DNA from 2 places in the Chryseobacterium sp. AG844 genome. Region 1 is predicted to be linked to the other one. Evidence: riboswitches for the same ligand, from Rfam matches in the RefSeq annotation. Region 1 holds a riboswitch; the other holds the start of a gene.
The links. Region 1 has a riboswitch for thiamine pyrophosphate ahead of DEU40_RS11040 (TonB-dependent receptor). Riboswitches for the same ligand answer to the same signal wherever they lie in the genome.
Positions count from the first base shown of each region.

Region 2: it holds a riboswitch for thiamine pyrophosphate, as region 1 does, so the genes downstream of both, pnuC (nicotinamide riboside transporter PnuC) here and DEU40_RS11040 (TonB-dependent receptor) in region 1, are expected to answer to the same signal.

Region 1 is NZ_QGTV01000009.1:74,607-90,257, reverse strand. It holds gene DEU40_RS11050 (bifunctional aconitate hydratase 2/2-methylisocitrate dehydratase) at 1-1,523, opposite strand, end outside; gene DEU40_RS11045 (WG repeat-containing protein) at 1,811-2,581, shown strand; TPP riboswitch at 2,741-2,832, shown strand; gene DEU40_RS11040 (TonB-dependent receptor) at 2,934-5,051, shown strand; gene DEU40_RS11035 (hypothetical protein) at 5,228-5,980, shown strand; gene DEU40_RS11030 (acyl-CoA thioesterase) at 5,968-6,510, shown strand; gene DEU40_RS11025 (2-hydroxyacid dehydrogenase) at 6,674-7,603, shown strand; gene DEU40_RS11020 (serine hydrolase domain-containing protein) at 7,782-9,044, shown strand; gene DEU40_RS11015 (Ig-like domain-containing protein) at 9,070-10,869, shown strand; gene DEU40_RS11010 (heme-binding domain-containing protein) at 10,874-11,332, shown strand; gene DEU40_RS11005 (NUDIX hydrolase) at 11,433-11,945, opposite strand; gene xerD (site-specific tyrosine recombinase XerD) at 11,942-12,856, opposite strand; gene DEU40_RS10995 (deoxycytidylate deaminase) at 12,863-13,285, opposite strand; gene DEU40_RS10990 (enoyl-CoA hydratase/isomerase family protein) at 13,340-14,107, opposite strand; gene DEU40_RS10985 (catalase) at 14,213-15,651, opposite strand, start outside.
Region 2 is NZ_QGTV01000003.1:210,993-226,643, reverse strand. It holds gene DEU40_RS04900 (ATP-binding protein) at 1-2,723, opposite strand, end outside; gene arr (NAD(+)--rifampin ADP-ribosyltransferase) at 3,115-3,549, opposite strand; tRNA gene DEU40_RS04890 (tRNA-Ala) at 3,962-4,035, opposite strand; gene DEU40_RS04885 (GNAT family N-acetyltransferase) at 4,201-4,737, shown strand; gene DEU40_RS04880 (hypothetical protein) at 5,232-6,263, opposite strand; gene pnuC (nicotinamide riboside transporter PnuC) at 6,250-6,846, opposite strand; TPP riboswitch at 6,872-6,980, opposite strand; gene DEU40_RS04870 (PA2169 family four-helix-bundle protein) at 7,103-7,564, shown strand; gene DEU40_RS04865 (DUF4142 domain-containing protein) at 7,688-8,299, opposite strand; gene DEU40_RS04860 (alpha-ketoglutarate-dependent dioxygenase AlkB family protein) at 8,430-9,038, opposite strand; gene DEU40_RS04855 (ferritin-like domain-containing protein) at 9,266-9,832, opposite strand; gene DEU40_RS04850 (alpha-amylase) at 9,996-11,474, opposite strand; gene DEU40_RS04845 (SDR family oxidoreductase) at 11,486-12,238, opposite strand; gene DEU40_RS04840 (CinA family protein) at 12,269-12,838, opposite strand; gene DEU40_RS04835 (low affinity iron permease family protein) at 12,866-13,261, opposite strand; gene DEU40_RS04830 (TonB-dependent receptor) at 13,636-15,651, shown strand, end outside.

The DNA.
Region 1 (15,651 bases):
TATTCACCTTTCGGGTCACGGGCTGTAATCAGTCCGAACTCGTTCATGAATTTCATCAGCTTAGGAATGTTAGCCTGAGCTTTTTTATCCCAAACAGAAGCCGTGTGGCATCCGGACTGGTAAGCACCATCTACGATTGGAGAAATCACAGTTGCTGCCATTGATTCTAATTCCTGAGCGGTCATCAAACCTGTTGTATCCTGAGATCCAACAATATTAACCTGTACACGAACGTCAGAACCGGCGTGTAATACTTTTCCCGGAGTAGTTCCAACAGCATTTCTGTTGAAAATCTTTTCTACAGCCGTAAGTCCTTGTCCTTCATGAGAGATTTCTTTTGACGGAGCAAAAACTGTTGGCGCTTCAATACCTAAAACCTGAGCAGCAAATGTCTGTAGTTTTTTACCAAATACGACCGCGTAAGATCCTCCTGCTCTGATGAATTCCATCTTTTGCGGAGTGAAAGATTTGGTAAGGTCGATCAGTTCCTGGTCGCCGTTATATAATTTCTTTTCTTTTGTATTGATTGTTAAAACAGTTCCTGTTGCTACTGAATATGCTTCTTCAAGAACAATGTCACCGTTTTCATTACGAACCGGGTTTCCGTTTTCGTCAACTTTCTTTACCCAGTTTTTAAGGTCAATACCGATACCTCCGGTAACGTCTACTGTGGTAAGGAAGATCGGAGAAATACCGTTTGTTCCTCCTACAATAGGAGCAATGTTAACGAATGGTACATATGGGCTGGCCTGTTTTCCTGTCCAAAGAGCCACGTTGTTTACTCCGGACATTCTGGATGATCCAACACCCATTGTTCCTTTTTCAGCGATCAGCATAACGCTTGCATCAGGATGCTTTGCCTGTAAAGCTTTGATCTCTTCCTGAGCTTCAGGAGTGATCATACATTTTCCATGAAGTTCACGGTCTGATCTTGAGTGAGCTTGATTACCAGGAGAAAGTAAATCTGTAGAAATATCTCCTTCACCAGCAATATAAGTAACTACTTTAATTTCTTCAGCAACTTCAGGAAGTTTAGTGAAGAATTCGGCTTTTGCGTAGCTTTCAAGGATTTCTTTTGCAATTTCGTTACCGCTGTTGAATGCTTCTTTCAAACGGTTCGTATCTGCTTCATAAAGGAAAACCTGAGTTTTAAGAACGTTGGCAGCTTCTTTAGCAATAGCTGCATTGTTGCCTAAAGCAAGGTCCAGCAGAACCTCAATAGAAGGTCCGCCTTTCATATGAGATAATAATTCAAAGGCAAATGCCGGGGAAATTTCTTCTACTACGGATTCACCCAGAATAATTTCTTTTAAAAATTTTGCTTTTACTCCCGCTGCACTCGTAGTTCCGGGTAGTGTGTTATAAATGAAAAATTTAAGAGAGTCCGGTCGGTCAGCATTATCTGAATCTTTAATTTGTGCAATGATTTCGCTTAGTAATTCAGCACCATCAATTGGCTTTGGATGAAGCCCCTGGGTTTTTCTTTCTTCAATCTCTTTGATGTAATCTTTATAAATACTCATAATAGAAGGTCTTTCAAAATTAAAGCTAGGTCAGCTTTTTCTTTACCGGTGTGTATAAATACAATTAATGACATTTTGAGTTCTCGCATTTTGATGCAACATTAACCGAATAAAGTCAGCATAATCCACACTTTTTCAAAAGTTTTTTAAAATTATCAAACATTTCAAAATGTTCCCAAAATTACGAAATTTTACAATTTTATAAGAATGAAATTATTTAGATTCTTTATAAATATGAATTTTATAATATCTATTTTTGGTCGTATTTTTGTAATCAAATGGAGAATATGAAAAATATCCTGAATGTTTTATGTGTTTTTATTTCGATTTTCGTTTTCTCGCAGACCAAATCTGTGAAGAAAATTCCTGTGAAAAAAGGAACAAAAACTACGGTTAAAAAAGCAGCTTCAGCCAGCAAACCTAATGCTGATCTGGTAGTGATCAATAAAGATCTTCCTGTTTTGATTCCTAAAAAAAAAGGAGATCAGTTCGGGTATGTCAATCAGAACGGGAAATTTATTATCCAGCCGGAATATCATATTGCCGTATTTTTTTATGAAGACTGTAATCTTCTGAATTCACCCAATGAAAAAGTGAGAAAATTTGGAACAAAAGACTATGCTACGGTGGAGAAAAATATGATTTCTTACCGCATAGATCAGTCTGGTAAGAGAGTCTATCAGTTTAAAGATACCGATTTTGGAAAATGTAAATTTGAAGAATATAAACAACAGTTATTCCAAGCTTATATCCTGAATGGTTTTTACGGAATCATTGAAAAATCAAAATTTGTAAATGCCGCAGATTACAGACAATATCAGATCTATCCTCAATATCAGTATCTGTTCATTCTTGAAGGGGATGATGTAGCTAATCCAATGATTGTTGCTTCCAATAATGATAAATTTGGAATCATTGATGTTAACAATAAAGTGATTATTCCGTTTGAATATTCCAATATTAAAAGAAATTTCAGCTGGAAACTGGGTAAAATGTTTGAAGTGACAAAAGACGGCTCGAATTACTACTATATCGATGCCAACAACAAAACCTACTAAAGAGTTATAAATGATGAATGATGAATGATTTATTTGATAACTCCTATTTTTCATAGTGTCTTTTCCATTCTGTAACTATTTATTTACCACGTAATCTGATATTCAAAAGCCCGCATCTCGTAACCCGATCGCAGTTCATATATTTTTTGTAATTTTGCGGCTGAAATAAAGGGGTGCTTTAAAAGGCTGAGATTATACCCAATGAACCTGGAACAGGTAATGCTGTTTAGGGAATTGAAAATGTACCAATGAAACAGTATAACAATATACCAATTGCTAGACTGTTAAATTAATAAAATTGTTACATTATTGCTCAACCCCTTTTATTCATTAAATGTTAAAGATTTATAGAATGAAAGGATTATTTTTTTTAGGACTTACCGTAGGAGCTGCGGCTTTTATACAGGCTCAGAGTACAGATTCTCTGAAAGTCAGGGAAATTGAAGCAGTCAACTTTACCAAAAGGCTTCCGGTAGCAAAGGAAATCGTCAATGTACAGAAAGATCTGGACAGTAAGAATCTGGGACAGGATCTTCCTATTCTTTTGAAAAACCAAACTTCCATTATTTCGACGTCAGATGCCGGAAACGGGGTAGGATATACGGGTTTCCGAATTCGTGGTGTTTCGGGAAGTGCCATCAATGTGATGATGAATGGTGTTCCATACAACGACTCTGAAAGCCAGGGAACTTTTTTTGTCAATGTTCCGGATTTGACAAGTTCTGCCTCACAGATTGTCATTCAGAGGGGAGTAGGAACTTCCAATAACGGGGTTTCTGCCTTCGGAGCAAGTATTAACGTACTTTCCAAGGATCCTGAAGAGAAATTTTATTTTAAAACGGATGATAGCTACGGTTCATTTAATACTTACAAATATTCAGCAGAAATAGGTTCCGGGAAATTCTGGAAAAACCGACTTTCCGTGATGGGAAGATATACCCATATTCATTCTGACGGATACATCGACAGAGCTTCATCCAGCTTACATTCTTATAATTTCACTGCTTTATTTGAGGAAGGAAATACGAAATTACGTTTAATGGCTTTTGGCGGAAAAGAGAAAACCTATCAGGCATGGAATGGGATTGATCGTAAAACCTGGGAGACTGATCCCAAATTCAATATTTCAGGGGCCATTTACGATGCCAGTTGGGAGAATATTGTAAGTTTCTATGATAATGAAACGGATAACTACAGACAGAATCATTATCAGTTGCTGTGGGAACAAAAATTCAACGACCGCTGGAATCTGGAAACCACGTTCCACTATACAAAAGGAAAAGGATATTATGAAAACTACAAGCAGGGAGATCCGTTTTCAAGATATAACCTTCCCAATATAACAGAAGGAGGACAAACGATAAAAGCTTCAGACTTTATCAGAAAAAAATGGCTGAACAACGATTTCTACGGAATGGTTTCTACATTGTACGGAAAGTTTGAAAATTTAGATCTGAACTTCGGTGCTGTGGTCAATCAGTATTACGGAAGACACTATGGAAATGTAACAGGAGTATTTTTTCCTCAGATTGAGGAAAGTGAATACTACAGAAACCGCTCTGTAAAGAATGAGGTGGCTGGTTTTGCAAAAGCTTTATTAAGATTGAATAATTTTGAATTCTTTGGTGACTTGCAGCTCAGAAAAATAAATTACAACACAAAGATTCTGGCGGCTGGTGATGGTGAAGGGGCAGATTTAAGTAAAAACTGGCTGTTTTTTAATCCAAAAGCCGGAGTGAATTACAGAATTGACGGAGGTAAAATATTCCTTTCTTACGCCCACGCCCATCGTGAACCCAACAGAGATGACCTGATGGCCAATAATGATGTAAAAGCAGAAAAGCTTCACGATATTGAAGCCGGTTTTGAAAAACAGTTCGGAATCGTTTCTTTTACTGCTAATGTGTATTATATGTATTATGTGAACCAATTGGTTCTGAACGGAGAACTGAATAACGTAGGAGCATTTATCAGAACAAACTCAGGGAAGAGCTACAGAAGAGGTATTGAGGTTGGTGCTTTGGCAAAATTATCCAAACAATGGGAGGTTTCAGGAAATGTAACATTAAGCCAGAACAGAAACCAGGATTTTAATATTCAGAATGGTGATGTTCCTAAAAGCCTTGGAAATACCCAGATTTCATTTTCTCCAAATGTTATAGCCAATTTAGGTTTGAAATTCAATCCTACAAAAAATTTCCAGTTTGCTTTAATGAATCAGTATGTTGGAAAACAATATCTGGACAATACCGAAGATGCCAATCTGCAGCTTAAAGATTATTTCCTGACAGATTTCAATGCTCAGTACCAGTTTAAAATTGCCAATAATGAAATTGCATTGAAGTTGTTGGTGAATAACCTGTTCAATAAAAAATATGTTAATAACGGATCTGTTTATGATGGGCAGCCTTATTATTTTTCACAGGCAGGAACGAACTTTATGTTTGGAGTAAGCTGGAAAATTCAGTAATTGACAAATCGGTGTTTGCTTTTTAATAGATTTACCATTTTTAAACTTAAAAAAAACAGTTTAAATAACAGTATATCTGTTTTAATACAGAATAATCAAAAGACTGTTCCGGCAGTCTTTTTTATATCCATTAAATATTACAAAAAGTCCCGAAAAAGTTATAAATTTGCTGCCAAATGAATATTTCAGCATATATTTTAGAATACTTAAAACAATTTGGAACTGCCACAGTTCCAGGCTTTGGGGTGTTTTCACTGAAAAATTCTAAGGCAATTATCAATTCTGAAAACGGAAGCATCTTACCTCCGGCCAGTCAGATTGAATTTGCCATAGACTATGAAGTCCGGGCTGAAGACCTTACTGCCTTTATTGCAGAACAAAAACAGATGTCTCTGGAAGCTTCAAGAAGTGATCTTAAAATTCAGACTGATTTTTGGAAGAAAAAACTTCAGGCCGAACAGGTTCTTGACATTCAGAATCTTGGAACCGTTTTCATTGAAGAAGGACATACCCATTTCAAGGGAAAAAGAATAGAATCCGGACGTCCGGATTTTTACGGATTGGAAGAAATCAGATTTTCAGATATCAATAACGGGGAAAAAGTAAATGCTTCAGTGAATCGTGAAAAGGATTTTAAATTCAAAAAAACAATTCTTTGGCTTTTCCTTCTGATTATCCCTGTTCTTGGAATTGTATACCTGGCGTTTACCCAGCAGGAACTTCTTTTCGGAAAAAAATCTTTCAATAATGTTTCAGTACAAACTTCTACCCATAGGATCGTAAAAGATACGGTGAAGATGAAAGTAGATACTCCGGAAACACCCGTTACAGATTCTTTGAAAAAAGATTCATTAGTAAAACCCGCCGGAAAAGTAAAACAATCTGCTCCGGCTGTCCCAAACAACACTAAGACTAGATGGCAAAAATAAAAAAAGCGTCAGAATCTCTGACCATTATGACCAATATCGTTCTTCCGAACGAAACCAATTCTTTAAGAAACCTTTTCGGTGGTGAGCTTTTAGCAAAAATGGACCGTTGTGCGTCTATTTCAGCAGCAAGACACTGTGAAAGAAGAGTAGTAACAGCTTCAGTAAACCACGTATCTTTCAACCATCCGATCCCGGAAGGTGGTGTTGTGGTGTTGGAGTCTAAAGTTTCAAGAGCATTTTCTACTTCCATGGAAGTGTATGTAGATGTATGGTTGGATGATCCAATCAACCAGAAGAAAGTTCATACGAATGCCGGGATTTATACTTTCGTTGCAGTAGATGAATTCAACCGTCCGATTCCTATTCCGGAAATGATTCCTGAAACAGATGAGGAAAAGGAAAGATTTGCAGCAGCATTCCGTAGAAAAGAACTTTCATTAATCCTTTCCGGAAGAATGAAACCTTTGGAGTCTGTAGAGCTTAAAAAACTATTCCAGGAACCACAGGAATCTAAGAAAGAAAAAAAGTAAGCTTATATACTTTATCAATAAAAATGCTTTTAAACTTTGCTGAGTGCTAACGCCTTTGCGAGCTTAAAAGCATTTGTTTTTTCAGAAATTTGCGAACTTTGCGGTAGAATAAAATTGTAATCATTTAGGAATCTGTTCCTATCTCTAAAATCATTAATAAAAAATGAAAATACTTCTTTTAGATAAAAACCATCCTCTTATTACTAAACAGCTTTTGGCTCAGAATTTTATTTTAGAAGAGGATTTTACATCGTCTTATAATGAGGTTTGTGATAAAATTGAGAACTATGATGGAATTATTATCAGAAGCCGTATTCCACTGGACAAAAACTTTCTGGAAAAAGGGAAGAATCTGAAGTTCATCGCAAGAGTAGGTGCCGGAATGGAAAATATTGATATTCCTGTTGCTGAAAAACTTGGAATTCAGCTGATCAATTCTCCGGAGGGAAACAGAGATTCTGTGGCGGAGCACGTAGTGGGAATGCTGCTGGTGATCATGAACAGACTTTTTATTGCTTCCCAGGAAGTGAAAAACGGCATCTGGAAACGTGAAGAAAACAGAGGAGATGAGCTGTTGGGAAAAACAGTGGGATTGATTGGCTATGGTAACATGGGAAAAGCTACTTCAAAAAGACTTTCAGGGTTCGGATGTAAGGTGATTTTCCACGATATTCTTCCTGATCTTTCAGATGAATATGCAACACAGGTTTCACTGGAAGAACTGAAACAGTCTGCAGAGGTCGTAAGCCTGCATATTCCTTTAACTTCAGAAACCCACTATCTTATTGACGAAACTTTCATTGCAGAGATGAAAAACGATTTTTATTTTGTCAATACTGCAAGAGGAAAAAATGTGGAAACTAAAAGTTTAGTACAAGCATTGAAGTCCGGAAAAGTAAAAGGTGCATGTCTTGATGTACTGGAATATGAAAAGTCTTCTTTCGAGAACATTGAATCAGAAAATGAAGATCTGAAATATCTTCTTGAATCGGAGAAAGCCATTGTTACACCTCATATTGCAGGATGGACCCATCAAAGTAAAGAAAAACTGGCTCAGTTTATTGTAGATAAAATTGTAGCTTCACACTGTTAAGTTGTTTAAAAAATAAAATATAAAGGCGGATTTACTTTTTGTAAATCCGCCTTTTCTGATGATTTTGCCCTTCCATATTTTACTTTTCCATCCATTTATGTTAAATAATTCATAATATCCACCTCATATTTATTATTTATTTTGAGTTTTATTAAATTGCCGCTCATTTTTGAATCTCATGACGACGCGTAATTTTGTACTTATCTTAACTGTTCTTTTATCCCTGTTTTCCTGTAAAAAAAAGGCTGAAGCCAAAGAAGTTTCTGCTGAAAATACAACCAATCTGCCCAACTATGGAAATGTAGATCTGGGTGATATTTTTACAAAAGGTGACGGACAGCTTTTGAACAGACAAACTACCGTAAGCTATATAGACCAGTATTACAAAAAGATATGGGAAGGAGGAGACCTTAGCGGCGGAATTCTTGTTGCCAAAGGAGATGAAATCCTTTATGAAAATTACAGAGGTTTCGGAAGAGAAGGAAACCAGATGCCGATCGACAAAAATACACCGTTGCATGTAGCTTCAGTTTCAAAGACTTTAACGGCAATGGCAATGATGAAGCTGATAGAGGCCGGAAAAATAAAATTAACGGATCATCTTACTCAGTTTTTTCCGGGGTTTCCATACCCGAATGTTACCGTTCAGACTTTGCTGGATCAAAGAAGCGGTCTTCCGAAATACGAATATTTTATCACCAAAATACAGCCTGTCCCGGCAGAACTGTCAAAACCTTTCATTACCAATGAAGATGTTTTGAATATGATTATCAAATATAAACCAGATCTGGCAAGAGATACGGATACAGGATTCATGTATTGCAATACGAATTTTGCTTTATTGGCTTTATTAATTGAGAAAGTGACTAAAACTCCTTTCCCTCAGGCGATGAAAGAAATGGTTTTCACACCATTGAAAATGAATAACACGTACATCTTCCAGGAAAAAGATATTCCTACAGCTTCGCAGTCTTTCTATTATGGAGGAAATAAGTTGTATCCTTTAGACAGACTTGATCTGATTTACGGAGATAAAAATGTGTACACGACACCAAGAGATTTATACAACTTCTCAAAAGCAATGTTTTCGAAAAATTTCCTGAAACCGGAACTGATGCAGATGGTATTCACTCCTTACAGCAATGAAAAAGCAGGAATGAATAATTATGGATTAGGATTCAGAATGAAAATATTTGATAATGGCGAGAAGCTGACCTATCACAACGGATGGTGGCATGGCACCAACTCAGTATTTGCCCATCTTTTAAAATCTAAGGTTACCATTGTAGCTATTGGAAATAAATATTCAAACAAAGTATATACAGCACTTGCATTGTCTGGTTTATTCGAAGATTTCCCTTTGCAGAAGGAAAAGCTGCATACCGTTATGCACGACAATAAAGATACTTTGAATTCCGGACAGGAAGTTTTTGGAGAATAATGTTTACTTTTGCCTAAACATTTTCATGAAAAGGTTTCTTTTATTACTCATTATCTGTTTTCTTGTACATTCATGTGCAAGAGTAGGATCTCCTGTCGGAGGGCCTAAAGATACCCTGGCACCCAAGTTTTTAAGCTCAAACATTGATACAACAAGAATCAATGTCAAAAGAGATATTCGTGAACTCCGTCTGGATTTTGATGAATATGTGACATTGAAGGATATCAATAAAAACCTGATTATTTCACCTCCTATTAAAGGAATAACGAGAATACTTCCATCGAATATTGCCAACAAATTTGTTCTGATTCAGTGGACAGATACCCTTCAGGCCAATACCACTTATAATTTCAATTTTGGAAATTCAATTGTTGATAATAACGAATCTAATATACTTAGGTATTTCAATTTTGCTTTTTCCACAGGAGACAAATTGGATGATTTGTATATCAGTGGTGAAGTAAAGGATGCCCTCGATACTAAAAAGAAAACCGGAACTACAACAGAAAATAAGCTAGTGGTAGGATTGTATCAGGTAAAAGATACCATGGATTACAAGAAAAAGCCTTACTATATCACTAAGGTAGATGAAGATGGATATTACGAATTAAATTATCTGACTCCCGGAAAATACAAAATTATTGCTTTTGAAGATGAGAACGGAAATTCAATGTATGATCCCGGAAAAGAAAAAGTAGGGTTCCAGAAAGATCCGGTGAATGTTGAGAAATCCATTTCAGGATTAAACTTAAAGGTATACCCTTCCAAAAAACCGGTGAAGTATGTAGAAATGAAAGAGATAGCCGGAGGAGTTCTGATGACCTTTGAAGGAAATCCTGATGAAGTAAAGGTACAGTCGCTGAACGAGAAATTAAAGGATGTCAAGATAACACACAATCCGAAATCAGACTCTGTAAGAATCTGGTTTGATGCTGTAAAGGATAATGTGGGTCAGGAAGCAAATGAAAAGCTGATCTTCACCCATAATAAAGGTCCGAAAAAAGACAGTGCCTATAGCGTTTCTTTATTTTACAGATATAATAAGAAAAATGCTATGGATGTCTTTAGTGATAACGACGGAACTTCTATCGCTCCAAAGGCAGATCTGAAAATTGCATCAAACTATATTGTTGATAAAATTGACCCTTCAAAATGGACTTTAAGAGCCAAAGGAGACAGTTTAACAACTTTACCGTTCACTGCTAAAATCTCCGAAACAAATCCTTACCAGATTCATGTTCAATCCGACTTTGTGATGGGCAAAAGCTATGAACTTACAGTTCCTAAGGAAACCGTATATTCATTCTATGCCAAAAATACCCAATCAAAGCGTTTTGACTTTGATGTTGCCAAAGTAGATCAGTTTGGAAGTGTTGAGTTCTCTGTTTCCAATCCGCCGGAAGCAAATTACTGGATTCAGTTAATGGATTCTGACAAGGTAGCTTATCAGAAATATACCAAAGGAGATAAGGTAAAGTTTGATATACTCAGACCTGGAGAATATGTCGTAAGGATTCTTGTGGACAATAACGGAAACAAATATTGGGACGAAGCAGATTTCGCGAATGATATTTTTGCTGAAGATGCTTATATTTTCTATAAAAAAGTTATTGTCAGAGCCTTATGGGAAACGAGAGAGGACTGGGATCTGAAAGATACCAGAACACTTGATAGTCCGAAATCACCAACTGTAACAACGCCGGCTCCGGCACCTGCCACTCCATCTCCGTCAGAAACTCCGGTGTCTGCAGAACCTGCAGCAACGAAGCAAGTGCAGAAAAAAGAATTTAAATCCGGTAATGCTGTTTTAACTCCAGCTAAGTAAGCAGATGAAGATGGCTAAGAAAATGGTATTCTGGACATTGGTGGCGTTTGCCCTGATTCAGTTTTTCCCTGTTGACAGGGTGAATAAACCCGTTGATTCTGCGGTCAACTTTGTTGATTCAAGGAAATCACCGGAAAAAGTCAGAACGTTGCTTAAAAACGCTTGCTATGACTGCCATTCCAATGAAACGGTTTATCCGAAATATGCTTTTATCGCACCCATTTCATGGTCTGTAAAAAGCCATGTGAATGAAGGTAGGGAACATCTTAATTTTTCGACCTGGGGAACTTATAATAAGGATTTGAAGGAGAATATGCTGACTAAATCCATTCAGACCATTCAGAATAAAACAATGCCGATGCCCGGTTATATTGTTTATCATAAAGAAGCCAATCTTTCAGAAGCTGAAAGAGCATTGCTGATTCAGTATTTTGAAGAAATGCTGAAGACTAAAACCTATTAGTTTCTCCTAAAAAAACTCCCGCAGATTTTACAAACCAAGCATATTGTTTAAACAATGATCTGCTGATCTGTAAAATCTACGGGAGAATATTTTACAAAAATTATTTCTTTATATAGCTCTCAAAAAATCTCTTCTGAGAATCGAAAGCGATATCTTCAAGATCCAGATCCTGTAAAGGAATCCAGACTGCTTCTGAGATTTCAGAGAGTTCAAGACTTACCTCAAATTTTTCCGCAACATTGTATTCATAAAAGAGATCGATCGTATTGTAATCAATTTCTTTATATTGATAAATGTTGGGAAGACTGGTAAGGTATTTCAGGTTAGAAATATCGATATCAAGCTGAAGTTCTTCAAAAAGTTCTCTTTTACAGGTTTCCTCTGCACTTTCCTTAGGGTCAACAAATCCTCCCGCGAGATCCAGCTTTCCTTTTTTAGGGTCTCTGTTTCTTCTGGTAAGGTAAATTTCGTCTCCACATCTGATGACAACCGCTACCGCGCCTGCCACATTATTATACAAAGTAAAACCACATTCCGGACAGCTCCATTTCTTTTCACCATCCCAGTGTAAGGACTCTTTGCCGCAGCTTGGGCAATATTTCAATAGTTTCATTGAGCAATATTAATATTTCTCGGGTGATAACTCAAAATAACATCCCTTAATTCTTCTGTTTTCAGGTGCGTGTAGATCTCCGTTGTTGTAATACTGGAATGTCCCAGCATTTCCTGGATATAACGTAAATCTGCTCCATTCTGTAATAAATGGGTTGCAAATGAGTGTCTGAATGTGTGTGGAGATATTTTTTTGTTAACCCCTGCTTTATCTGTAAGTTCTTTAATAATAAGAAATACAATTACCCTGGACATGGAAGTTCCACGGCTGTTTAAAAACAGAGTATCTTCATATTTCTTATTGATTTTACCTTTAGAACGAACCTCTTTGATATAACTTTCAAGCAGATCAGCCGTATAATCAGCTAAAGGAACAAAACGGGTTTTGTTTCCTTTTCCGTGTACCTTGATATATTGCTCTTTGAAGTTGATATTGGATATCTTCAGATCGATCAGTTCGGAAACACGAAGTCCGCAGCCATATAGAACCTCTATGATGCATTGGTTTCTTTTTCCAAGATCTGTATTGACCTCAATAGCAGCAATAATTTTGTTGATATCAGGCAGGCTTAAAGTATCAGGTAGATATAATCCCAGTTTAGGACCTTCAAGTAACGCCGCAGGATTGTCTTCACGATATTCATCCTCCAGCAGAAATTTGAAGAAAGCTTTGATGGAAGATATCCATCTTGCCTGTGATCTCTCACTGAATTTCTGTTTGGAAAGATTGAAAATGTATTCCTGCAGGTTTTCGTAACCGATGGAGTCTGGACCGACGTTTTCCAGATCCTCTTCTGCGTAATCTTTTAATTTTTTAATGTCCCGAACATAGGCGTCGAGCGTGTTTTCTGAAAAATTTCTTTCGAAACGAAGAAATATTTCAAAATCTTTGATCTTTTCATCCCAAGTCATTTGTGCTTATTTTTTTAGTTCACAGTCCGATATTTGTTCTATTTCAATGTTATGGTTTCTCAGGAACGATATTCCATCGTCATCCGAATACTCATTAATATACACCAGTCTCGTAATCCCTGCCTGCAGAATCAGCTTGCTGCATTCTTTACAGGGAGACAGCGTTAAATATAACGTTGCTCCTTTTGCAGATTGGGTAGAGGCCGCCAGCTTTAATATAGCGTTGGCTTCCGCATGCAATACGTACCAGTGTGTTTTTCCGTCTTCATCTTCACAGCAGTTTTCGAATCCCGAAGGAGTCCCGTTGTAACCATCTGAAATAATCATCCTATCTTTTACGATAAGAGCTCCCACCTGTTTTCTCTTACAGTAGGAGAGTTTTGCCCATTCCTGAGCCATTTTTAGATAAGCTTTATCAAACTTATTCATACCGCAGCATTGTTTTTTTTCGAAATAATTTAGATTAAAATCTTTTAGAAAGATTTAGAAGTTAGGTTTTCTCTTCTCTAGAAACGCAGTAACTCCTTCTTTCTTATCTTCCATTTCAAAAAGTTCTCCGAAATATTTGATTTCAGTTTCAAAACCTTTCTCCGTATCCGATAAATTCACGGCGTTTATAGCCTTCGATATTGCCATTGGTGAATTGTAGGCAATCGTGTTTGCTAATTCTCTCGTTTTGGTTAATAATTCTTCAATAGGGTAAACTTCATTCACCAGTCCGATTTCTTTTGCTTTTTGAGCCAGAATCATTTTGGCTGAGAAGATCATTTCGTTGGCAATACCTTTTCCTACAAGCTTCGGAAGCCTCTGAGTTCCTCCATATCCCGGAATCAATCCAAGCGTTACTTCAGGAAGCCCTAATCTGGCGTTTTCCGATGCATATCTGATGTGGCATGCCATAGCAAGCTCCAAACCTCCTCCTAATGCAAAACCATTTACGGCTGCAATGACAGGTTTAGACATGTTTTCAATTTTGTTGAACAATGTATTTTGTCCGTTTCTTGCAAGTTCTTCAGCTTTTTCCTGTCCGAATTCACTGAATTCCTTGATATCTGCTCCCGCTACGAAAGATTTTTCTCCACTTCCGGTAAGGATAATGACTCTGCATGAAGTATCAGCGTTAAGCTCATCCAGTGCGGTACTGATTTCCTGAATTGTTTTTGCATTTAAAGCATTTAAACTCTCAGGTCTGTTTATGGTAATGATAGATAATTTATCTTCTTTTTTTAATAATATGTTCTCGTAACTCATTTTTCCACTTTAAAATATCATCCTTTGCAAATTATGAATTTTTTACAAAAAAAAGGAAAAAATATTATTTTTTTTTCCTTTTTTTTAATTTATCATTCAATATGATTATTTGGAATGATTCATCATATTTGCATCAATATTGACATTTAGTTGAGAAGCCACTTTCATGCCAAGCTCAATGTTGGCGCGGAAAAAGTGACATAACTGCCGGTTGATAATCTCATCTCTTTTCGGCCCTGTGATACCACTCATGCTGCCTACAATATTTTTGATCAAATGATCTCTGTCCTCAGCATTCATTGCTTTTGAATACAACAGTCCCGGTTGGGTATAGTGATCACTGTCGTTGTCATTTCTGTTGTAGCTGGCAACATGAGCACTGTCCAGCTCGTATTCGTAGTTTTTATAAGATGAATCCGGCTTGATGTCATCAAAACTGTTCGGATGATAATTCGGTTTATCCTGATAGTGGCTTGAATCTGCCATAAAACCGTCTCTTTGGTAATTGTTGACAGCAAAAGGACATCTGTTCACTTCCAGCTGATGGGCATTGACACCTACTCTGTAACGGTGAGCATCAGGATAGGAGAATAATCTTCCCTGCAGCATTTTATCAGGAGAGAAGCTGATTCCGTTAATTAAGCTGCTAGGTGAAAAAGTAGACTGTTCCACATGGGCGAAATAATTAACAGGTATTTCGTTAAGCTCCATTTCTCCTACCTCAATCAGAGGGAAATCATCATGGAACCATACTTTGGTCACATCAAACGGATTCCATCTGAAATCTTTTGCCTGTTCTTCTGTCATCACCTGAATGTACATCGTCCATTTAGGAAAATCCCCATTTTCAATAGCATTGCAAAGATCTTCCTGAGCAAAATCAGGGTTTTCTCCTGCCATTTTTACGGCTTCTTCATCTGTGAAATTTTTGACGCCTTGTTTTGTTTTAAAATGGAATTTCACCCACACCCTTTCATTTTTATCATTGATCAGGGAAAATGTATGAGATCCGAAACCATGCATATGTCTGTAACCATATGGAGTTCCTCTGTCTGACATCAATATCAGAACCTGATGAAGCGACTCCGGATTTAAGCTCCAGAAATCCCACATCATCGTGGCGCTTTTTAAATTGGTTTTCGGGACTCTTTTCTGAGTATGAATAAAATCCGGGAATTTTTTTGCATCCTTAATAAAGAATACGGGCGTGTTGTTTCCTACAAGATCCCAGTTCCCGTCTTCAGTATAAAATTTTAAAGCAAAACCTCTTGGATCCCTTGCCGTATCCGCGCTTCCTTTTTCGCCTCCCACCGTGGAAAATCTTGCGAACATTCTGCACCTGTTTCCTACTTTTGAAAACAGTTTTGCTTTCGTGTACTGGCTGATATCATGCGTTACGGTGAATGTTCCGTACGCTCCGCTTCCTTTGGCATGCACAATCCTTTCAGGAATTCTTTCCCTAACGAAATGCGCAAGATTCTCCTGAAGAATAAAGTCTTGCAGCAATACCGGGCCTCTTGGTCCTACCGTCTGTGAATCCTGAT
Region 2 (15,651 bases), on a different contig from region 1:
TCCATTAGATTATGAATAATCACAGCAAGAATATTTTTACTGATTTTCACCATTAATTTTTCATCTACATTATTAACAATTGTCGTATTGTGATTGGCTGCAATCTCATCAAAAAGGATTTTCTTTTCCTGCACCAGATCATAGAAAGAATACAGCTCTGTTTCATCACTCCTGTATTCATTATAAATATCAGCATACTCTTTCAGTGTTTTTGTAAAATTGTACAGCTGGTTAGATGATTTGTAAATAGAATTAAGAATTCTTTCAGTACGGTAGGCATTCTTTTCATCATAGTCCAAGGCTTCTTTGCTGGTTAAAGCAATAAATTTCAATGGTGTGGTAATATCATGGGTAATTGTTCCGATGAGCTTTTTCTGCTGTTCAATTTCTTTTCCCAGCTTTATCTGAGTGATTTCCAGATTTTCTACAGTTTCTGAAAGAGTTTTGGTTCTTAAACGGATAATTTCTTCCAGCTCACGGTTTTTCTTTTTATGAAAGCTCGTCCTCCACCTTACGGATACATACAGTAAAAGAAGAAAGATAAAAACAATCAATAGTTTAAACCATAATGTCTGATAAAAAAAAGGAGGAATGATAATTTTAATTTTTTTGAAAACGTATTCCTGCTTATCAGAAACGAGCATCCTGACGATAAGATGATGGGTGCCATGGCCAAGATTATTGAGTAAAAACTTCCGGTCTTTTCCTACAGACAGCCATTTATTGGTTCCATCGTCATCCAGTTTTGCTTCAATGACAATATTATCAGGGTTTGCATAGTAAGGGACATCGATAAACAGTTCAACCTGTCTGTTCTCCTGACTCAGTTTCAGGGTATCTTTAAACAATCTTTCTTTATCATCAACGAGGACTCTTTCTACATACATCGCTGCGGGATAATAACTTTTAACTTTCAACGGGTTAAAAAATACCAGTCCGCTTAATGAAGGCAAAACAAAATCTCCGTTTTTCAATTTGTTGCTATTGATATTACTTCCTCCATTAAACTCGTTGGTACTAAAGCCAGCTTCTTTTGAATATCTGTAATAGTTCAATTTAAAATTCCTGTTTTGCAGGTACTTTAAAAGTATGCTTTCTCTTATTTTATACAATCCATTATTGGTTGGAATCCAGAAGTAACCATTAGGATCTTCCATCAGGGTATGCGGTGATAAAAGATTGCCTTCAGAATCACCCGGCAGCTTTATAAGACGGTTGTTTTTTAAAAGATAAAAACCTTTTCCAAGTGTGGTTACCCATATATTTCCGTCTGCAGTAAGTACGATATCACGAACTGATAATTCATTTTTACCGTTTAAACTATAGATTTTGTTATGATTGACGGATATTTTATACAATCCTTTTATCGTACCAACCAGAATATCTCCTGCTTCTGTCAATACCATTTTGGTAGGTTCGTTGGCAAACAGGTATTTTTTCTTTAATGACTTAAAAGGCCAGTTTTCATAAATGCTTAGTGTGCCTGTGAACTCGGTATTTCCTTTTTTTTGTTTCACTGCCAGCACATAATATTTCCCATTGGCAAAGAAGAAATCATTCACCGTGTCTTCTCCGGTGGAAATACTTTGAAAATCTGTAAAATCAGACTTTTTACTGTATACAAAAAGAGTTTGTTCTCTCCGGGTTACAATATTGCCCTGTCTGTCAAAATTTAAAAAATACGATATACTTTTATCGAAGTTTTTGCTTTTAACCAATCCATAGCGGTTGTAGATTTCCCCTGCAGGATTAATTACACACGAATCATTATAAGGCTGGATCGCATAAAAAACAGCTGATGATTTTGGGATGTTCTTTTTCGAAGAGGTAAAATCTGTTAAGCTCACTATTTTGAGCCCGTCTGTACTGCTTCCAAGGTAAAGTTTTTTATATTTTTCATCATAATAAATGCACATCAGATTACTTTCGTCTATATGATCCAGCCGGATCAGTTTTGATAATTTAAGCGTTCCGTTATTGTAGATGCATCTGTAAAGGATATTATTATTCAGGACAAATCCCTGTCCATTGGTTCTGTTCCAGAAAATTTTGCTTCTGACATCCGCTACAATGGACAGATCATAAGAACCGGTAATTTTCCCTTCTTCTATTTTTTTAACCTTTTTAGCATTCCGATCAATATAAAACAGAATATCTCCTATTGTAAAGGCATTTGGATCATTTTTAAAAAGCGGCTTCACGTCCAGTTTAACCTGTGATTTTGAAAGAAAATCTTCATAAACAAAGGAATTCTGTGTGATAAAATACCTTCCTTTTTTGAAGTCCATAAAAAAATAGACTCCCGGAGACGGACTGTAACTGTAATTTGAAATACACAGATGATAATTGATATTCTCCCTAACAATAATTGTTGGACATCTTTTTATGTTTTTAAATACTTTTGGAATTTTTTGATGGATTAAAACCGTTTTTCCATCATCTACCGCCGTAAAAATACTGTCCTTATCAGCATCACCATAAAAATAGGTAAACCGCTGGCTATTGAGTGGAAATTTTTTATGAACAAAAAAATTAAGCCCGTCATATCTTACAATTCCGTTTTCTGTAGTCAGCCAGATAAAACCATATTTATCTTTTATAATATCTTTTACACTATTCTGAGGCAGTCCGTTATCTGTATTGAAAAACTGCACCGTGTATTGTTGAGAATAAAACAAAAGAAAAGCAAACAGAAAACCAACCGTAAGAATATTTCTACACAAAACCAATCATTTTTACCAATAGTGTAAAGATAATTTATTTAAAACACTTTATTGCTAAAATATAAGACATTACCTATAAAGTAGGTATTTTTCATGCTAAATATTTCTACAGACCGTAAATGAAGTTCAAAGATCCCTTGCCTGGTTGATATCGGTAATCGCAAAGCCTTATGTGTTCAAAATTGTTGATCACAAATCGGCTTTTCTGGATTTCAGAAGTATGTCTGGAAGTAGGAATGATTTTAATAAGTTGCCCGATAAAGCAGTTGCCGCATCAGAAAAGAAATAGTAAAAATTGGCTATTGATCTCCGAAATAACGGAGGTGGAAACTCTATGCTTATTGATAAAATCTTGGAATATATTAACGATCATCAAAAATAAATGAGGAGACTAATTGATAATCTCCCCGTTATTGTTTTCCAGCTTTTCGCGGAATCTCTGAAGATCTTCAGGAGCTGGTCTGGTCCAATCTGTCACTTCTCCGATAATTTTCAAAGGCATTTCGGAACGATAAGAGCGGGTGGGATTTCCGGGAAATTTCTTATCGGTAACATTGGGATCATTCTCAAAATTTCCTGTTGGTTCTACAATATACACACGTTCTGTACCCTCTCCCTTTGCTAATGCAGCAGCAAGTCCTGCTCCGTTTACCAAAGCGGTAAAATAGATATGATTCATTTTCAGGTCAGACTGATAATTGGAACTTCCGCCTGCTTTCAGTAAATCTCCAATTTTTAAATCTGTTTTTGTTCCGTGATAAAAAGGTCCTTTGTCGGACGGATGGTTTTTTAACTGTAATGCCAGTTCAGCATTCTTTTTTGACATTTCTGTATCTCCCGACTTCTCCCAGCATTGAGCAATGTTCTGATAAAGAGCGGGCAATGCACTTTTAACGGTATCATCATTAATTTTTAAAGCAAATTCTAAAGAAGTTTCAAGCCATTTCAACTGATCCTCAGTTGTTTTCTGGTTACGTGACAGATAATAAGCTGCCAGAAACTTTTCATGGTCATCCGTAGCTTCTTCCCAGGCTTGCAAAAATAATTCACCTGCTTTTTCAGGCATTCCTTTGTCTTCAAAATTCATTCCTTGCAGACAAAGCTTAATCACAGGATTAAAAGGAGAAAATTCCATGTTTGATTTTTTATTTCAAATCTAGCATATTCTGTTGGAATTGCGGGGACAAAATATCAACCACAAAAAAAGAGCTGTAACACATTATATTACAGCTCTTTAGTGGAGAATACGGGATTCGAACCCGTGACCTTTTGACTGCCAGTCAAACGCGCTAGCCAACTGCGCCAATCCCCCGTATTTTTATTTTTAAAGCGGTACAAAAGTAAGTATTTAAATGGTATTTGCAAATATTTTATCGTTTTTATTGAAATAAATTAGCTTTAATCTTCATAAAAACTTGAATTCCCCATTGAATAACTACCAATTACCCCTATTTTTGTCCGAAATTATATTACCCTTATGCAGCACTACACAGAAAGATTGGTTCTACGGGATATTACGATTGAGGATCAACAAGACATTTTCGACTACCGTTCCGATGCTGAAGCCAATAGATTTCAAAGCTGGATCCCTGAAACGCTGGAAGAGGTGGAAAATTTTATCCTGAAAAATACTAAAGAATTCAACCAGCCTGAAAGCTGGTATCAGCTGTTAATTACGGATAAAGAAACAAAAACGGTTATCGGAGATATCGGAGTTCATTTTACCGGAGATGAAAATGCACAGGTAGAACTGGGAATTACATTAAATACGTCTTTTCAGGGAAAAGGATATGCTTCTGAGGCTTTAAAAGGCATCATAAGTCACCTGTTTGATGATTTACATAAACACAGAATTACAGCGTCTGTGGATCCGGACAACACCGCTTCTATTCTATTAATGGAAAGAATCGGTTTACGAAAAGAAGGTCATTTTGTAAAAAGTCTGTTTTGGAAAAACAAATGGGTTGATGATGTTATTTATGCGGTTCTTCGGGAAGAATGGCTTGCCGGATAAGAATATAACTCCTTTCCGGGGATCAATATCACCATCAACTGTTCCGGCCATCTATTTTTACAAAAGTATCAACAGAAATCAACTTACAGTACTGTATATTTTTCGTAAAATGGAGTGAGTTTTGTTCTTACGATAATTAAAGTGACTAAGTCATTGCATATTAAGCAGGATATGATCATTGTCCGGTACCATTCTTTAATTGTAACCGTAATCCAGTTATCATTTTCTACCAATGGATACCTCTCTTTTTTAAAATACATAATTACATGATCCTTCCTCTTTCCGTTGAGTGAAAATAAGTCTTTCATAATGTTTTTGTAATCTGGTTGCTCTTATTTTAGCAGGTGTTATGTTGGGCTTATTTCAGGTTTTAGTTTAGTCCAAATATAGTGAAATAACTAAAATTTATTGTACAATTTCCTCAATAAAGAACATTATTAACAAAATATTCACATAAAATACTTATTAAAAGAAATATTTTCTGAAACTTTAACTCAGAAAGAAAAGTCCAGATCATCTGCAGAAGGCCTGAAATTGGAATGCATAATCGCTGTAAAATAATCGCAAAATATCTGGTACACTGCAGAATCAGTATCGGTTGCCCGGATTCCCAGCTGTGTATAAACAGTAAGGATCTGACGGGATAATTTTTGAACCAGCTCTACTCCATACTGATGAATCACGTGTTGTTTATCCTCCGGAATCTCTTTGTGACCGCCGAGTATTTGTTCTATTTCTCCGGCTATGCTGAATACCTTTTCCAAATGTTTTTCAACAGATTCAGTAAAATGTTTGAAATTGATTTCAGGACGAATACATTCTGCCTCTTCAATAAAATGAGAAGCGATTCCAAGATAATTGACCAACAGTGTTAAGTCCGCAAAAACCCGGAACGGAATGCTGTCCAGAATATCATTCGTGAAAAAAGTATCATAAACAAAGCTGTAATCTTCACTGACAACGACATTTTTAATGGCAAAAGAATAGGTTCCGCTGGCTTTCATTCCCATAGAGCTCCAATTGGGGATAATATGAACCTCCTCTTTAGGAACGATGAATGAATGGATGATCTCATTGCCGTCTTTATCCGTTATAACCTTACCATTTTCCATAACCCTGGCATTCAATGTAAAATGAGTCAAATGAGGTGCTCCTGTTGCAAAATTCCATGAACCGTTGATCAGATACGTGCTGTCATCCTGTTTTTCTGCCGTCCCGCCAACCATTCCGCTTCCTCCAAAGCAGGTTTCAGAATGTGTAAAGAATGATTGAGCAATTTCAGGTTTTATATTTCTGGAAAAGTAATTGGCACCGGCACAGAGTGTCAGCATCCAGCCGAAACTTCCATCGGTTTCAGCCCAGCCAAATAAGGCTTTAAGCCCCTCTTCAAAACGGTAGCCGAGTCCGCCATATTTTTGGGGAACCCAGATCTTAAGCAGTCCTTCCTCATGAATATGCTGCATTACTTTATCAGAAATTACAGAGGCGCCCTGAAGTTCTTGCCTGATCTCTTTAATACTCAGCATTAGCTTTGGATTTAATGATTTTCTGCCATTCTATATATCCTGAAATGGCCACTAAAAATAAAAACGACGTTAAAACAGCATAGAGATATAATTCTTTATGAATCATTAGCGGGATTGAAATAAGATTACTGACATTCAGTATTACCCAGTTTTCAATTTTTCTTCTTGCCATCAGCCACATTCCGGCCCAGGCAAAGGCGCTCACCAGAGAATCCCAGACCGGAACATCCGAGTCGGTAAAATGAGTCAGGAAGAACCAGAATAAGATAAAAGTTCCCAGAACAATTCCTCCGGTAATCCATTTTTCTGCAGTTGAGGTAACAGAGATTTCCATTTCGGATCTTTGTTTCCCGAATTTCCAGTACAGCCATCCGTAAATACTCATGATCAGATAATAAAGATTTAAGGTAAATTCAGCATACAACTTCGAATTTAGCATTACATAGAGTGTAAGCAGAATACCTGCAATTCCGAAAAGATAGTTGTTGACATTGTTTTTACGGGCCAGTAAAACCTGGATTACTGAAAATAAGACTCCGAACCATTCCGGTAAGGTAATTTGTTTTAAAATGTCCTGCATCATATTAATTATTAGAAATCAAATGATGAGATGATCAATAAGCAATCCCTACGCCGGCGTTATCCGGATCAGGTGTGGAAGTATATTCCTGGGTATCATCTCAGCCACCGTTATCTGTAGCACCCCATTGTTGGGCAAAGGTGCAGCTTTTTGTTGAAAAAAGAAAGGACTTTAGCCTATTATTTTTGAGATATGATCAGGATTATAAAGAGTCCGTCAGGTAAGTTTTAATTTTATAGCTCACTTTAAAAATTATATTATGAATCATCAGCAGGAAATATCGGTACTTAATGACTTACTACACATTACCAACGACAGGAAGGAAGGCTTTGAAAAAGTTGAGGGAAAAGTCTGGGAAATGTATCCGGATGTAAAAGATGAATATGAACATATGATTTCGCAGTCGAAAATCATGAAAAATGAACTGATCAACCTCATCACAGAAAAGCAAGGTACTCCGGAGGACTCAACGTCCATGGCAGGAGCTGTTCACAGAACATGGATTGACATTAAAAATTCTTTTACCATGGGAAATCTGATTGAATCTACATTAGAAAATGTGGTGTTTGGCGAAAAAGCAGCTATTGAAGCTTATCAAAATGCTCTGGATACTGGTGATCTCAGTCCAAAAAGTAGTGAGGTTGTATCTGAACAGCTTCGTATCCTGAAAGATTCTTACAGACAGTTTAAGAAAATTGAAGAATATAAAAAGAAAGAATAATCAAAAAACTCCTCTTCAAAAGAGGAGCCTTACTATAATCAAGAACAAAATAATATTTAATCACATCAAAATTATTAAATACTTTATGTTCATATTTATGATGCAGGTCATATAAACTGAATATTATTTGACTGCATTTTTAGCTTTTTCCGATTCCTGCAAATGATGTTCAAGTGTCGGAAGGGTTTTCGCTGCGAAAGATTTTAATGAAGCTTCTGTTCCTTCAGATGCCTCTTTTTTGAAGGCTTCCACATCTTCTTTATGATCACTGACCATTAGATCTGTATATTTTTTGTCAAAGTCTTTACCTTTCTTAGCTTTCAGGTCATCATACATCTTCTGCTTTTCGGCATCCAAACTTGTGGGTAAGGTATACCCTATTCCTGATGCCCAATTCTTAAGCTCGTCATTCGCTTTGGAATGATCGGTTAGCATCATTGATCCCAAAGATTTTACCAATGAGTTTTCAGCGTTTGTCGCGGCCAGTTTTCCCATCATTACCTCCATCAGTCCTCCTATGGCTGCATTATCTGCAAACTTTTTGTCCTGATCGCTGAGAGCACTTTTCTGATCTTTGGTGTCTGACATTTTGGTGGAGTCGCTTACCGTCATTCCTGATTCTGCAGGGGCAGACATTGTGGTACTTTCCTCAGATTGACTCGTGGTTGTCGGCTCGTTTTTTTTGCAGGCCGTTAAAGCAGCCAATGCAAAAATTGTTACTACAAGATTTTTCATAATAATAAATTTTAAGTGGTGATATTAATGAAGTCAAACAATGACTTTGTTTATAAATGCAACAATTTATCTGCCAAAAAAAAGATTAAAACATTTATAGCCTACTCATAAAACATTATGAATAAATATTTTACGACTTACTAACCAACCTAAATGTAAGATTAATACGCTCCTTCATAGAGGTTAGAGACTTGGCAATACGATGTTCCCAGTTTTCCTGAAGGTCTCCTTTCATAATCAATAATGATCCGTGAGGAAGAGGCAGGCTGTATTTACTCTGATGATGGTCTTTTTTCCTGAAATCAAAATTTCTGGTCTGCCCCAGACTCACTGATGCAATCACCGGACGTTTCCCATATCTGCTTTCCTTATCCCGATGCCAGGCAACAGAATCGTTATGATCTCTGTAAAGGTTCAACAGTACGGAATTGAACTGATACCCAAATGTTTCTTCTATTCTTTGTTTTAAAGAAAACAGTTCGGGTGTCCAATGATGGGCATCGAGTTCATTGTCTGCAGGATAGGCATTTTTCTCATCTCCATACCAGGCGGTTAGGCGTGGGGTCAGAACCATCTTATCGTACATTTTCTGGGTACGCTGTTTCCAGGGAGCTGTTTCAAGCAGATGAATTTTAAGGCGGTCAGCTTCTTCCTGATTCAGGAAATGTTCTCTGTATTCCAGAAGGTCTTTTGGAAATTCGTACAGATCTGCTGATTCGAACAGGCTAAGTTGGGGCATTTTTAAACTTTATAAATGGCAGAATACAGTTTTCTTTTACAGTATAACAGTTTGGGTATTCAATTACAGTTCATTATTAAAAACCAAATTGATACAAATAATATCCACAAATATACTAAAACTGATACAAAATCAACCAGAATAAAAATGCTGCATTTTAAACCTTTCCGGATTTCAATAAAAAAAGGAGACCTGATTTTTTCAGGTCTCCTTTTTAAAGATTGTATTTACATGGCTTTGCTGTTAAGATTGGTATCAGCAACTTTTGTAAGCAGTTCATCACATTTTTTTTCTTCTTCCAATGTGCTTAAAAAGTTTTTAAGACACTCTTCTTCCTTCAATACTTTTGCGAATGCTGCCAGTGTTCCATAAGTAGCAATTTCATAATGTTCAACTTTTTGCGCTGCTGCAATAATGCCCGCATCTCTTACTGCTCCCGGTTCTGTCTCTTCCATAATGCTCTTTCCTTCATCCAGCAATCCCTGCATAGCATCACATTTTTTTGCCTGGGCTTTTTTTCCTAATGCTTTAAAACATTCTTCCAATCTTTCCACATGGCCTTCTGTTTCCGTAATGTGCTTATCAATGCCTTGTTTAAGCTTTTCACTGGTTGCATTTTTCATCATTGCCGGCAGCGCTTTCAGCAGTGCTTTTTCAGCCCAGTAAATATCTTTCAGCGCATCTTCAAAAAGATCTTCCAAACTTTTGGCTGCATTTTTTTTAGCCGGAGTTTTTGCTTTTGCTGTTGTTGCTTTTTTGGCTGGTGTTTTTTTGGTTGCCGTTTTAGTTTCCATATTATAATAATTTAGTGATTGATTGGTGGTAAATCTGCAACTATAAGACCATTTTTGTCCAAAATACAGAGATGTGGTATCTAAAATTACAGGAGCTTATATGGTAAGTTAAAATTAGAATAGCTGTTCGCAGAGAATAAAAGGCCTGAAAATTTGCCAATCATTACGGTGTTTGTTTTTTTACCCATATACTTACCGAACCAGAATTTACAGTAAACACCGCTTTCCCGTTTTTATCTGTATAAATTTCTTCATGACGGTTCTTTAAAAAATCGGTATAAACTGAATCCGCATGTTCTTTTCCCAGTTCTATTTCTTTATAACCCTCTTCACTGTTAGACAAAATTACAATGCATCCCGGATGCTTTTCATCTCCTTTCCGTACAAAAGCCACGCAGTTGGGATGATCAAAATAATCGATCTGCTCACCATATGCAAAAAGCTTTCTCGCTTCAAGCAGACCAGGAAGTTCTTCAACCTTCGGCATGATGATATGCACTTCCTGTTCATCTTTTATATCGATATAGTCTGCACCAAAAAGGTCGGGATAAAATATGCAGGGATAAGCTTCATCGGTAAGAAGAATAATAGCATAAGCCAAGGGCTTGAACCAGTCTTTCACCGCAGATTCAAGAGCCTGCAGCTGCTGTGTATCGTGATTTTCAACAAAAGAAACAGAGAATACCGGTTTCTTTTCCAGGAAACTTCCTTTTAAAATCCGGCTCATATCATAATCTTTACCATCCTGTGATGCTTTAAAGAAATTATAATGCAGCGGAGCATCAAAACAAGAGATAAGATCAGACATTTTATCGGAAAAATACTCAATTTTTTCTGCCTCGTCTTTCCAGAATTCGCCTAAAACAAAACATTCAGGATTTACTTCTGTTTTAATATAGTAGATCCAGTCTTTCAAAAAGTCGGAGGAGATATGTTTTAAGGCATCCAATCTGATTCCGTCTACTTTCGTTGTTTCCATATACCATCTGATCCAGTTTTTCATTTCCTCCACAACATAAGGATTACGGTACTCTATGTCAGCTCCCATCAGATAATCATAATTACCGAACTGATGACTTACTGTATCTGTCCACTCCTCACCATATTCATTATGGATTTTAAAAACCCCCTTCATCTCCTCACCTTCTCTGATCACATAGTCAATGCCGCTGAAACAGCGGTAGTCCCATATAAAGTCCGAATACACTCCCTTTCTTCCCGGAAAAGTAAATTTCGTATAGGCTGAAACCTCCATATTTTCAGAGATTCTTTCATTACGGTTTTCTTCATTCAGCTGATGTACCATAATCTTTTCTTCTTCATCTCCTCCCATCCTATGATTTAAAACAATATCTGCATATACAGACATTCCCGCTCCATGCGCTTTCTCTATGGCGAGTAAATATTCAGCTTTCGTCCCATATCGGGTTGGTATACTTCCTTTCTGATCAAATTCTCCCAAATCATAAAGATCATAGACATCATAACCACGGCCTTCCCTATTGAGACTGCATTTATTGGCAGGAGGAAACCAGACGGCAGTAAACCCCAAATCTTTTAAATATTCTGCTTTTTCAGCAAACTCATTCCATAGGTTTCCGGGATGATACCAATGGAAAAACTGAATAATAACTCCATTCATATCCGTTAAGATTAACCGTTAACAATTAAACCTCCATTAGGATGAAGAACCTGTCCCGTTATCTGTGATGAAGCATCTGTGGCAAGAAATAGAAAACTTGCTGCCACTTCTTCGGTAGAAGCATTACGTTCTAGCGGCGGTTTATTCTGATCTTCATCTTCTTCTCCAAATGTTTTTTCCGTAAGCGGCGTGGCCACCGGTCCGGGTGCAACAGCATTCACCCGTATTCCTTTAGGTTTAGCCTGCAGTGCCAATGAACGGGTGAACGAAACGATAGCGCCTTTGGTTGCTGAATAATCCAGTAATTCTTCATGTCCCAGATAGGTAGTAGCTGAAGTAGTATTGATAATAGAATCTCCTTGTTTTAAATAAGGGAATACGATCTTTGTCAGAAGGATCATTCCAATAATGTTGGAATCGAAAGTCTTGCGGATATCCTCCTCTTTAAGATTTTCTATACTTTCACAGGGAACCTGGGTTCCGGCATTATTGATCAGGATATCTATTCCTCCTAATTTGGATACAACTTCATTAACAACAGATTCACAAAATTTGCTGTCATTAATATCTCCTTCAAACGAAAGAACTTTTCTTCCTGTTTTTTTAATTTCATCCACTGTTTTCATGGCATCTTTGGCATCATGATAGTGTATGAAGGCAATATCAGCTCCTTCTTTAGCAAATAAAAGAGCGATGGCTTTACCAATTCCGCTGTCTGCTCCTGTAATAAGGACAGATTTATTTTTCAGTTGTAAATCTTTCATAAGTGATTATAGTTTATTATTGAAATCGGTTTATTCTTTGTTTTTCCGGTTCTTATCCAGTTCCAGCTTAAAGCATCCCAGAATGAATTCACTGTAATAGAGCTGGGCATTAACAGGCTTGGTTCTGGAATGCAGATCTAATTTCTCTGAAAGAACCACTTTTCCTTTGTGGGCAATGGCAAAGTAAGCGAAGAGCTTCCCTTCTGATTCTTCCACCGGAGTGGCATATCCTGTAACTCCAATAGACCAGTCGGTTTTGTAGAGTTTACCTGCCTGCAACGCCATTGTCTCAGCAATATGAGGAGATACAGAGTTATATTGTCTTGCTTCCAGAGCATCTACATCAAGAAGGTTTACCTTTTCTTCTAAAGTATACGCTGTCATGCCGCCTTTAAAAAATTGGGAGGCATCCTTCATCTGGGAAAATGAAAACTGTAAAAATCCGGCTGTAACACTTTCAGCCGTTGAAACGGTTTCCTGTCCGGAAAGAAGATACTCTCCGATACGTTTAAACAGTTTCTCGAGTTCTATGACGAAATGCACCAGGGATTTCACTGACAGTGAATCAGCGTGGGCAATTTGAGAAGATTTTAAAATCATGCTATATATATTATAATAGTATTAAGACTATTCTTGCACGGGATCCTGTGAATGTTCTTTTTCTTGGGATAGTTGTCCAAGTTTCTCATAATATTTGTGAAGCTTGTCCAGTTCTTCTTCCGTCAGATCTTCAATATCCACCAGTCTGTTGCTGGCCTTTTCATAGGATGCTATCAATTCGTTGAGTTTTATCTGAATAGCCTTAGAGTCTTTATTCTGAGTTTTTTGAATCAGAAATACCATCAGGAAAGTAATAATAGTGGTACCGGTATTGATAACAAGTTGCCAGGTTTCTGAATAATTGAAAACAGGTCCGCAAACAGCCCACACAACCACCAGTAAAGTGGCACCCATAAAAGCACCCGGACTTCCGGTTATACAGACAACACGGTCTGAAAACCTTTCAAAAAATTTTTTTTTCATAAATAATACGATTTTGAATAAAATGGTAATACAAGTTATCAAAACAACAGTATAAAAATTATGATTCAAGTCATCTCTGACTTTTAATACATAGCTATTATTATAGTATATTTTCCAAGAATATTTAGTTTTATTTAAAAATATGGAGAAGCACATAATTATTTTTACCCGTTAAAAACAAGCCCTTTTTTTGATCAATCTCTTTTATAACAAATTGTAAACGAAAGATGTGGAATAATTAACATATTCAAAAAAGCGAGAAATAAAGCATATTTAAAAAACTGAATAAAATCACTTCGCTAAGATTTAATACTTAATTAAAAAATAATTATCCATCTTTGCAGCCTTAAAAATCAAACACGCTAGTTTATTTCATGAGCATTACTTTTAAAAAGCGACTAATTATAGCGCTTGTATTACCTACGGCCGCCATCTATTATGGGCAGAGTACGAAGGATTCTTTAGAGAAATCCAAATCTATTGATGAGGTTATGTTGGTTGGTAGAAACCTTTCCCAAACAGCCAAAGAGAGAAAAACACCTGTTGCGGTTTCCAACATTAAGGCTGCAGAAATTCAGGAGAAACTGGGAAACAGAGAATTCCCTGAAATTATGAAGTCTACTCCATCCGTTTACGTAACGAAAGTAGGTGGAGGATTCGGAGACAGCAGAATCAACATGAGAGGTTTTGACGGAGCTAACATTGCTGTGATCATCAACGGACAGCCGGTGAATGACATGCAGGGAGGTACCGTGTATTGGTCCAACTGGACCGGTTTGGCTGATATTGCCAGCAATATTCAGATTCAGAGAGGATTGGGTGCTTCCAAATTTGTAGTACCTTCTGTTGGAGGAACGATCAATATTGTAACCAAAGCTACCGATTCTGAGCAAAAAGCAATGATCAAAGGAGAAGTCGGAAACGATAACTACTCCAGAATTTCTGCCATGTACTCTTCAGGGTTAAAAAACAAGTGGGGAACAACCGTATTGCTTTCCCGCTGGCAAGGTGACGGATACATCAACGGAACAAAAGGAGAAGGTTACTCATGGTTTTTCTCAACAGGATTTAAACCTAATGACAAACATGCATTCAATTTAATTGCAACCGGAGCACCACAGGTACACGATACGAGAAGGTCTTCTGCAACCGGAGCCAATGTTGCCACTTTACAGCAATTTGGAACTTACGGAAGAAGATATAACCCTCAAACAGGAATGCTGAATGGTTCTCAATTCAATTTAGCTCCTAATTTCTATCATAAGCCTATCGCATCATTGAACTGGGACTGGACCATGAATGACAACCTGAAATTATCTACAGTGGTTTACGGCTCATGGGGACGCGGCGGCGGCGGTACCGGACTTAACGGTTCTATCAAAAACGCAGCCGGACAAACCATGAATTTCATGAATTATGGTGCTGGCGGAGATGGTACGATCAACTGGGATATGATTTATCGCTACAACAGAGGCGGTATGGTAACAGATTATAACGGAAATACTTTCCAGAAATCTACCTTTACGGCACCTGCAGGATCTTCCGGTGATTATAACGGCCAATACGTCTCTACTCTGAACGGAACCACTGGTATCGTGAGAAAGCAGAGTATCAATGCTCATGACTGGTATGGTGTAATTGCAGACCTTAATTACAAAAAGAACAACTGGACTTTCAACGGAGGTATCGATCTTAAAACGTACAAAGGGGCATTGTATGACATCGTAACCGATATGCTTGGTTCAGATGCATTATTTGTTCCTACTACAGCCAATGCTCCAAAAGGATATTATATTAATCAAACCGTAAAACCGGAGCCGCTTACCAAGCTTAAAGATGCTCAGAAAGTATCCATACACAACGAAGGTCTTGTAAAATGGGCAGGGATCTACGGAATGGTTGAGTACAGCTCTGAAAAGCTAAGTGCATCCGTTCAAGGATCTGTTTCCGAGCAATATTACAAGAGAAGAGATTATATGCTGTACACTCCAGGGAATCAGGAAACAAAATGGTATCACAAAACAGGTTATATTGTAAAAGGAGGTGCCAACTATAATATTGACGATCACCACAATGTATTTTTCAATACTGGAGTCATTTCAAGACAGCCTCTATTCAATGCTTTATTCCCTTCAAACCAGAATATTTACAATGATGCCAAGAATGAAAGAATCTTCTCTGTGGAATTAGGTTACGGTTTCAAATCCCGTTATGTGGACGTGAACATCAATGCGTACAGAACACAGTGGGATGACCGATTTATTTCAAGAACATTCAATGCTACGGCTGCAGATGTTTCCAAATTCTCTCAGTTAACCCTTGGAAATGCTTATTTCTATAATGCATTGAACGTTGGGCAACTACACCAGGGAATCGAATTGGAAGCCAAA